Pseudolabrys taiwanensis: one gene and its partner. The protein of the gene in region 1 interacts with the protein of each later gene in a pairwise test. Links are inferred from orthologs where the notes say so. Each region holds a gene or a part of one and is shown in the gene's direction. Other genes may lie near its edges.

What was found. Proteins that work in one complex are often made in the same cells at the same time.
Region 2: the proteins of ftsH (region 1) and hflC interact in binary tests that used the Escherichia coli proteins (3 or more experiments, as listed by UniProt). The link is inferred for Pseudolabrys taiwanensis from one-to-one orthologs.

The regions. Positions count from the first base shown.
Region 1 is NZ_CP031417.1:2,308,301-2,312,606, reverse strand. The notes cover bases 1-2,903. They hold ftsH (ATP-dependent zinc metalloprotease FtsH), read left to right. Parts: upstream 1-439; coding sequence 440-2,368; downstream 2,369-2,903. Other genes in these bases: DW352_RS11085 (AzlC family ABC transporter permease), read left to right, coding at 2,703-2,903; tilS (tRNA lysidine(34) synthetase TilS), read left to right, coding at 1-310. Outside these bases: more of DW352_RS11085, read left to right, coding at 2,904-3,413; DW352_RS11080 (AzlD family protein), read left to right, coding at 3,406-3,717; DW352_RS11075 (amidohydrolase family protein), read right to left, coding at 3,729-4,306. UniProt on the Escherichia coli protein: Acts as a processive, ATP-dependent zinc metallopeptidase for both cytoplasmic and membrane proteins. Plays a role in the quality control of integral membrane proteins.
Region 2 is NZ_CP031417.1:5,387,648-5,392,050, forward strand. The notes cover bases 634-3,633. They hold hflC (protease modulator HflC), read left to right. Parts: upstream 634-1,659; coding sequence 1,660-2,607; downstream 2,608-3,633. Other genes in these bases: hflK (FtsH protease activity modulator HflK), read left to right, coding at 634-1,663; DW352_RS25650 (DUF2065 domain-containing protein), read left to right, coding at 2,617-2,802; DW352_RS25655 (Do family serine endopeptidase), read left to right, coding at 2,938-3,633. Also shown: DW352_RS25635 (thiamine pyrophosphate-dependent enzyme), read left to right, coding at 1-300; more of hflK, read left to right, coding at 515-633; more of DW352_RS25655, read left to right, coding at 3,634-4,403.

The DNA.
Region 1 (4,306 bases):
TATCCGCTACGATCGGGGGCGCTACGACACGATGCCGGAGGAGATCGCGCTGCGGCTGCTCGGCCGCGGCATTGCGCGCTATGGTACCGAGGGGCAGGTCGAACTGGGCAAGCTGGAAGCGCTCAAGCAGGCCCTCGATCAGGCCCACAAAACGGGCAGCCGCTTCCGCCGCAGTCTGGCCGGCGCGATTGTGACACTCACGGTTGCAGAAATTTTGGTGGAGCCGGCGCCGCCGCGTCGCAGCAAGACCTTAACCAAGCACCGACAGGGCCGCGCCGGAGGCCGCGCCACGCGCGGCAAATCGCGCTAGAATATATAGAATCGAGCCCTTTCCAGGAGGCGGCGTGCTGCCTACATTGGCAAGGACGCGAAGCCGCCACGAATGCGGCGTAGAAATCTCATGGCCGCGGGCCGCTCTCGCGGCGGGTAAGGACGCCTGATGAACGCCAACTTACGCAATTTCGCCCTCTGGGTGATTATCGTCCTCCTGCTGCTCGCGCTGTTCACCCTCTTCCAGAACCCGGGACAGCGCACCACTGCGCAGGATATTTCCTTTTCTCAGCTGTTGAGCGAAGTCGATCAGGGTCGCGTGCGCGACGTCGTGATCCAAGGGCCGGAAATTCACGGCACCTTCGCCAACGGTACCAGCTTCCAGACCTATGCCCCGAGCGATCCGGGCCTCGTGCAGAAGCTCTATTCCAAGGGCGTGTCGATCACCGCGCGGCCGCAGCAGGACAACGTGCCGTGGTTCGTGTCGCTGCTCGTGTCGTGGCTGCCGTTCATCGCGCTCATCGGCGTGTGGATATTCCTGTCGCGCCAAATGCAGGGCGCTGGCGGCAAGGCGCTCGGCTTCGGCAAGTCGCGCGCCAAGCTCTTGGCTGAATCGCACGGCCGCGTGACGTTCGAAGACGTCGCCGGTGTCGACGAAGCCAAGCAGGACCTGCAGGAGATCGTCGAATTCCTGCGCGACCCCGGCAAATTCCAACGTCTCGGCGGCCGCATTCCGCGCGGCGTATTGCTGGTCGGCCCTCCGGGCACCGGTAAGACGCTGATTGCGCGCGCCGTCGCCGGCGAAGCGAACGTGCCGTTCTTCACGATTTCGGGCTCCGACTTCGTCGAGATGTTCGTCGGCGTTGGCGCTAGCCGCGTGCGCGACATGTTCGAGCAGGCCAAGAAGAACGCGCCGTGCATCATCTTCATCGACGAAATCGACGCGGTCGGCCGTCATCGCGGCGCCGGCCTCGGCGGTGGCAACGATGAACGCGAGCAGACGCTCAACCAGTTGCTGGTCGAGATGGACGGCTTCGAGGCGAACGAGGGCATCATCCTCATCGCCGCGACCAACCGTCCTGACGTGCTCGATCCGGCGCTGCTGCGTCCCGGCCGCTTCGACCGCCAGGTCGTGGTGCCGAACCCGGACGTCATGGGCCGCGAGCAGATCCTGAAGGTGCACGTGCGCAAGGTGCCGCTGGCGCCGGACGTGAACCTCAAGACCGTCGCGCGCGGCACGCCCGGCTTCTCCGGCGCCGACCTGATGAACCTCGTCAACGAAGCCGCCCTCATGGCCGCGCGCCGCAACAAGCGCATGGTCACGCAGGCGGAGTTCGAGGACGCCAAGGACAAGGTGATGATGGGCGCCGAGCGCCGCACGCTGGTGATGACGGACGAGGAGAAGCTCCTCACCGCCTATCACGAAGGCGGGCACGCGCTGGTCGCGCTCAACGTCAAGGCGACCGATCCGGTGCACAAGGCGACGATCATCCCGCGTGGCCGTGCGCTCGGCATGGTCATGCAGTTGCCGGAACGCGACAAGCTGTCGATGTCCTACGAGCAGATGACCTCGCGCCTCGCCATCATCATGGCCGGCCGCGTGGCGGAAGAGCTCGTGTTCGGCAACGAGAAGGTCACCTCCGGCGCCGCCAGCGACATCGAGCAGGGCACCAAGCTCGCCCGTATGATGGTCACGCGCTGGGGCTTCTCGACCGAGCTCGGCCCGGTCGCCTATGGCGAGAACCAGGACGAAGTGTTCCTCGGCTACCAGGTCGCGCGGCAGACCAACGTCTCGGAAGAGACGAGCCGCAAGATCGACGCCGAGGTGCGCAAGCTCGTCGAGTCCGGTCTTGAGGATGCGCGTCGCATCCTGACCGAGAAGCGCGCCGATCTCGAAACGCTCGCCAAGGGCCTGCTCGAGTTCGAGACGCTGACCGGCGATGAGATCAAGGACTTGATCAACGGCATCCGTCCGGTGCGCGAGTCGGTGATCGAGCCGACCGGTCCGCGCTCGTCGGCGGTGCCGCCCGCCGGCAAGCCGCGGCCGCGTCCCGATGCGCCGCCGACCGGCGATGTCGCGCCGCAGCCGCAGGGCTGAGGCTTGCAACACGGATACGAAACGCCCGCCGCATGGCGGGCGTTTTCTTTTGGAGTGGTGCCGGGGCTGCCGACCTATGAAGCTGTCGTCGCCCGCGAAAGCGGGCGATCCAGTGCTCGCGCCGCCACTGCAGCGTACGGCGGGGCATAACGGCGGCACGCATGGCGGTCGGTTTCGTTTGTGGCTTCCGCGTCAGGCTCTTTGCGGATAGACGAACATCTATTACGGAGTGCCGCTCATGCCCCCGAAAGCGGGTATCCAGCGCGCCGTGCATGGCTTTACGAACTGGGTCCCCGTTTCGCGGGGACGAGCGGAATTGAAGCGATAGCTTCCAATGACCTCCCGATCCTCTCAGCCGACACCTGCCTGGACCTTCGCGGCCTTCCGCGAGGGCGTCGTCGTCACTCTGCCGGTGATGCCGGGGTTGTTCGCCTTCGGCATGGCGTTCGGCACGGTGGCCGCGCGCAAGGGCTTCACGCTGCTGGAAGCTGAACTGATGAGCGCGGCCGTGTTCGCGGGCGTCGCGCAGATCATCGTCGTCGATTCCTGGCCGCAGCAATTCACCGCAGCCACGATCTTTGCCGCCGCGGTGGCGACCTTCGTCATCTGCTCGCGCTTCCTGCTGATCGGCGCGTCGATGCGCCCGTTGCTCGGCAGATTGCCGGCGTCGCAGGTCTATCCATTCCTGCATTTCCTCGTCGAGCCGCCCTGGGTCCTGGGGCTGCGCTACCGGCGCAATGGCGGCGACGATCCGGGCTTCGTCATCGGCAGCGCCGCGACCTGCTGGGTGACCTGGGTGATCTCGGCGGCGCCCGGCTATTGGCTCGGCTCGGCGGTCGACCCCTATCGCTTCGGCCTCGACATGGTGATGCCCGCGTTCTTCACGGCGATGCTGGTGTCGCTATGGCAAGGCTCGCGGCGGTCCATCGGTTGGATCGTCGCCGCCGTCGTTGCCGTGGCGGCGGATATGCTGCTCGGCGGCTTCTGGTACGTCATCCTCGGCGCGCTGGCCGGCAGCATCGTGGGTGGGCTGATCGATGATTGAACGCGATCCGCTCGGCTTCTTTGCCATCGTCGCCGCGATGGCGCTCGCGGTCTATCTGACGCGCGCGGGCGGCTACTGGCTGATCGGCCGCGTGCCCATCGGGCCGAGTCTGTCGCGCGTGCTCGAGGCGCTGCCGGGCGCGATCATCGCCGCCACCGTCGCGCCGCTTCTGGTGCATGGCGGCGTCAGCGGCTTTGCCGCGGCACTCGCGGCGCTGACCGCCATGCTCACCTTGCGCAACGACTTCGCCGCCGTCGTCGCCGGCGTTGGCGCCGCCGCGCTGGTGCGCGCGGCGGGCTTCTGACACGCGGCGCGTCAGGCGGACTTCAGCCGCGGCACGAGACGCAGCGCGTTCTCGCGGTTGACCGCCTTGAGATCGGCGCCCTTGAAGAAGGCGCCGACGCCCTTGGTGTGGTCCATGCCGGTGCGGTAGGGGAAGTCCGTGCCGTAGACGATCTGCGAGGTCGGCACGAGCTTCACCAGCGCCGAGAGCGTGACGTCGTTCGATATCTGTGCCGTGTCGTAATAGAAGCGCGTGAGCTGCGCATTGACCTGCTCGCGCGTGACCTTGTCCTTGTAGGGCGGGCGCATCATCGCCTGCACGAGGAAGCGCTCGGCAAAGGCGGTCAGCGCGCCGCCGCCATGCGACCAGATCCAGTTGATGTCCGGATACTTGGCCGCCGTGCCGGAGAAGACGAGGCTGAAGATCGAGCGCGCGGTGTCGGTGCCGAATTCGAGATAGGCGTCGTCGATCCCGCGCACGAGATTGACGCAGCAGTTCGCGGCGGTCGGATGCGTGTAGACCGTCGCCTTGCGGCGGTTGAGCTCCTTCCACACCGGATCGAACTCGGCATAGCCGAGCCATTTGTCGCCGTAGCTCGTCATGCAGCCGA
Region 2 (4,403 bases), 3.1 Mb from region 1 along the record:
TACCAGTCGATCGGCGGGCCGCCGACGCACACCGCCGGTCGCGTCGACATTGCGGCCATCGCGCGCGGCGCGGGCATCGAGCACGCCTATACGGCGCGCGATCTGGATGAGTTCGCCGCGCATTGCGACACCGGCTTGAACGCCGCCGTGCCCTACGTCGTCGTCGCCAAGGTCGATGCCGATGTCCGCCGCGACATCCGGCGCAAGCATTCCGACGGCCGCGAGGACAAGTACATCTTCGTCCGTCATGTCGAGGCATCGGAAGGCATCGTCATCATGGGGCCGAGCGAGCACAACTGATCGCCGCGCCGCCACTTGGCGCGCGCGACGGGCCCACGGTCTCGACTCGCGCACTGCTTATTAACGGCGCCTCAGAAAAAAGACGGCGATTTCAAGCCGATGCCGACAAAGTTGCGGCATGACAGCGCGTTGTAATGGCCCCGGCACTCCCCTATAACCCTGTCCCGACAAAGAGGTACAGGCTGCCGCCGTACGGCAGCGGGAGAGATTCTGAATGCCATGGCAGCAACAAGGCGGGGGCGGCGGCCCGTGGGGCTCGGGTGGGGGCAAGGGCCCCTGGGGCTCCGGACCGCAGTCGTCCGGACCGACACCGCCCGATCTGGAGGAAATGCTCCGCCGCGGCCAGGACCGGCTCCGGCGCGTGCTGCCGGGCGGCAATATGGGCGGCAAGGGCATTGCCCTCGTGGTGCTCGCCGCCGTGGCGCTGTGGGGCTTTTCCGGCTTCTTCCGCGTCGAGCCGGATGAGCTCGGCGTGGTGCTGCGCTTCGGCAAGCAAGTGCGCGAAGTGCAGCCGGGCCTGAATTACCACCTGCCGTACCCGATCGAGACCGTGCTCACGCCGAAGGCGCTGCGCGTCAACAAGATCGATATCGGCATGCGCATCGTCGACGACCTGCGCCGCGGCTCGACCGTGCGCGACGTGCCGGAGGAAAGCCTGATGCTCACCGGCGACGAGAACATCGTCGACGTCGACTTCTCGGTGCTGTGGAAGGTGAAGCCGACCGGCGTCGGCGAATACCTCTTCAACATCCAGAACCCGGAAGGCACGGTAAAGGCGGTGGCCGAGAGCGCCATGCGCGAGGTCATCGGCCGTTCCGAGATTCAGCCGATCCTGACCGGCGCGCGGCAGACCATCGAGACCGCCGTGCAGGATCTCATGCAAAAGACGCTCGACAATTATCGCGCGGGCATCGTCGTGCAGCAGGTGCAGTTGCAGAAGGTCGACCCGCCGACGCAGGTCATCGATTCATTCCGCGACGTGCAGGCGGCGCGCGCCGACCTCGAGCGCGCGGTCAACGAAGCGCAGACTTATGCCAACAAGGTCGTGCCGGAAGCGCGCGGCCGCGTGGCGCAGATCGTTCAGGCCGCCGAAGCCTATCGTCAGCAGACGGTGGCGGAAGCGACCGGTCAGACGGCGCGCTTCCTGAAGATCTACGAGCAGTACAAGAAGGCGCCGGACGTGACGCGCGAGCGTATGTATCTCGAGACCATGGAGCGCGTCCTGGGCTCGACCGACAAGATCATCCTCGATTCCGGCCAGGCCGGCGCCAATGGCGGTGGCGTGGTGCCTTATCTGCCGCTCAATGAGCTGCCGCGCGGATCGCAGCCGCGCAACCAGCCGCAGACGGGAGCCCGCCAATGAGGACCAACTTCATCGGTGGCGTCGTCGCCGTCCTGGTCGTCGTCGCGTTGATCGTCGGCTATTCGTCGCTGTTCGCGGTCTACCAGACGCAGCAGGCTTTGGTTGTCCGTCTCGGCCAGCCGGTGCGCGTCGTCAGCGAGCCCGGCTTGCACGTCAAGGTGCCGTTCATCGACAGCGTCATCGCGATCGACAAGCGCATCCTCGACCTCGAAGCGCCGCCGCAGGAGGTGATCGCCTCCGACCAGAAGCGTCTCGTAGTCGACGCCTTCGCGCGTTATCGCATCCAGGATCCGCTGCGCTTCTATCAGACGCTGGGTTCGATCACCGGCGCCAATTCGCAATTGTCGATCCTGCTCAACTCGGCGCTGCGCCGCGTGTTGGGCGAGGTGACGTTCACCCATGTCGTGCGCGACCAGCGCGCCGATCTGATGTCCCGCATCCAGCAACTGGTCGATCGCGAGGCGGGCGCCTATGGCATCCAGGTGGTCGACGTGCGTATCCGCCGCGCCGACCTGCCGGAGCAGAACAGCCAGGCGGTCTATCAGCGCATGCAGACGGAGCGTCAGCGCGAGGCGGCCGAGTTCCGCGCCACCGGTGCGCAGCGTTCGCAGGAGATCCGCTCGCGGGCCGACCGCGAGGTCACGGTGCTGGTGGCGGACGCGCAGTCGCAAGCCGAACAGATCCGCGGTGAAGGCGATGCCAAGCGCAACCAGATCTTCGCCGAGGCGTTCAGCCAGGACCCGGACTTCTTCACCTTCTACCGCTCGATGCAGGCCTATGAGACGGGTCTGAAGCCGGCGGACACCCGGTTGGTGATCAAGCCGGATTCGAGCTTCTTCCGGTTCTTCAACGATCCGAACGGCAAGGGACGGGCAAACGGCGCCCAAACCCCGGCAGCTCAGCCGGCGCAGCCAGCTCAGCCAGCAGCGCAACCGGCCCGTTAAGCAGCCCGCATGACGGATTTCCTGGCGGCGGTGGGACTGGTCTTCGTCATCGAGGGCCTGCTCTTTGCCGCCCTGCCGGGACCGGCCAAGCGGGCCATGATCAGCGTGGTGGAGACCCCGGAGGCGCAATTGCGCGTCATCGGGATCGCCTCGGCCGTGATCGGGTTGGTCCTTGTCTGGCTGGTGCGGGCCTAAAAAGGCGCATTTTTCGCGAGATTCCGCGGCGAAATGCCGGTCTCTCTCCCGCGGTATTGATCGCCAGCGCCCTTGAATCGCCCCGAAGACGGGGCCACCTTGTCAGAGACCTTTTCCCCAGGAGAATCGACGCCCATGGGCGCCCATTTTAGTCCTTCGACGAAGCCTGCGGTTCGCGCTGGCCTCGCTCTTTTTGCTGCCGCTGCCTTGGTTTGGCAGGCCTCGACCGGCGTCGCGCAGGCACGCGGTCCGGAGGGCATCGCCGACGTGGCCGAGCAGGTCATCGACGCGGTGGTCAACATCTCGACCAAGCAGTCCGTCGACATGAGCAGCAACGCGATGCCGCAGTTGCCGCCGGGCTCGCCGTTCGAGGAATTCTTCGAGGAGTTCTTCAAGAACCGGCGCGGCGGCCAGGGCGGCCCCGGGCAGCCGGGCCAGCAAGGTCAACAGGGGCAGAACGGCCAGAAGCCGACGCCGCGGCGCGTGAACTCGCTCGGCTCGGGCTTCATCATCGACTCGTCCGGCCTGGTCGTGACCAACAACCACGTCATCGCCGACGCCGACGAAGTGAACGTCATCCTCAATGACGGCACGACGCTGAAGGCCGAGATCGTCGGCCGCGACACCAAGACGGACCTCGCGCTGCTTCGTGTGAAGAGCGAGAAGCCGCTGAAGGCGGTGAAGTTCGGCGATTCCGACAAGCTGCGTCTCGGCGAATGGGTGATCGCCATCGGCAACCCGTTCAGCCTCGGCGGCACGGTCACGGCCGGCATCGTCTCGGCCCGCAACCGCGACATCAATTCCGGCCCCTACGACAACTACATTCAGACCGACGCCGCCATCAACCGCGGTAACTCGGGCGGTCCGCTGTTCAATCTCAACGGTGACGTCATTGGCGTGAACACCGCGATCATCTCGCCATCCGGCGGCTCGATCGGCATCGGCTTTGCCGTGCCGTCGAAGACGGTCGTGGCGGTGATCGACCAGCTGCGCGAGTTCGGTGAGACCCGCCGCGGCTGGCTCGGCGTGCGCATCCAGCAGGTGACCGACGAGATCGCCGAGAGCCTGTCGATCAAGCCCGCGCGGGGCGCGCTCATTGCCGGCATCGACGAGAAGGGTCCGGCGAAGCCGGCCGGCATCGAGCCAGGTGACGTTGTCGTCAAGTTCGACGGCAAGGACATCAAGGAAATGCGTGATCTGCCGAAGATCGTCGCCGAGACGCCCGTCGGCAAGGACGTCGAGGTCGTCGTCATCCGCAAGGGCCAGGAAGAGAAGAAGACGGTCAAGCTCGGCCGCCTCGAGGATGGCGAGAAGCAGGCGGCGCTTGCGGCCAAGAAGGATGAAGCCGCGCCCGCCGACGACAAATCGGTGGTGAAGAAGGCGCTCGGCCTCGACCTGACCAACCTCAACGCGGACACGCGCAAGAAGTACAAGGTCAAGGATAAGGTGAAGACGGGCGTCGTCATCACCGGTGTCGACGCCAATTCGGCCGCGGCCGAGAAGCGGCTTGTGCCCGGTATGGTGATCGCCGAAGTGCAGCAGCAGCCGGTCAACAATGCGGCCGACCTGCAGAAGCGGCTCGACCAGCTCAAGAAGGACGG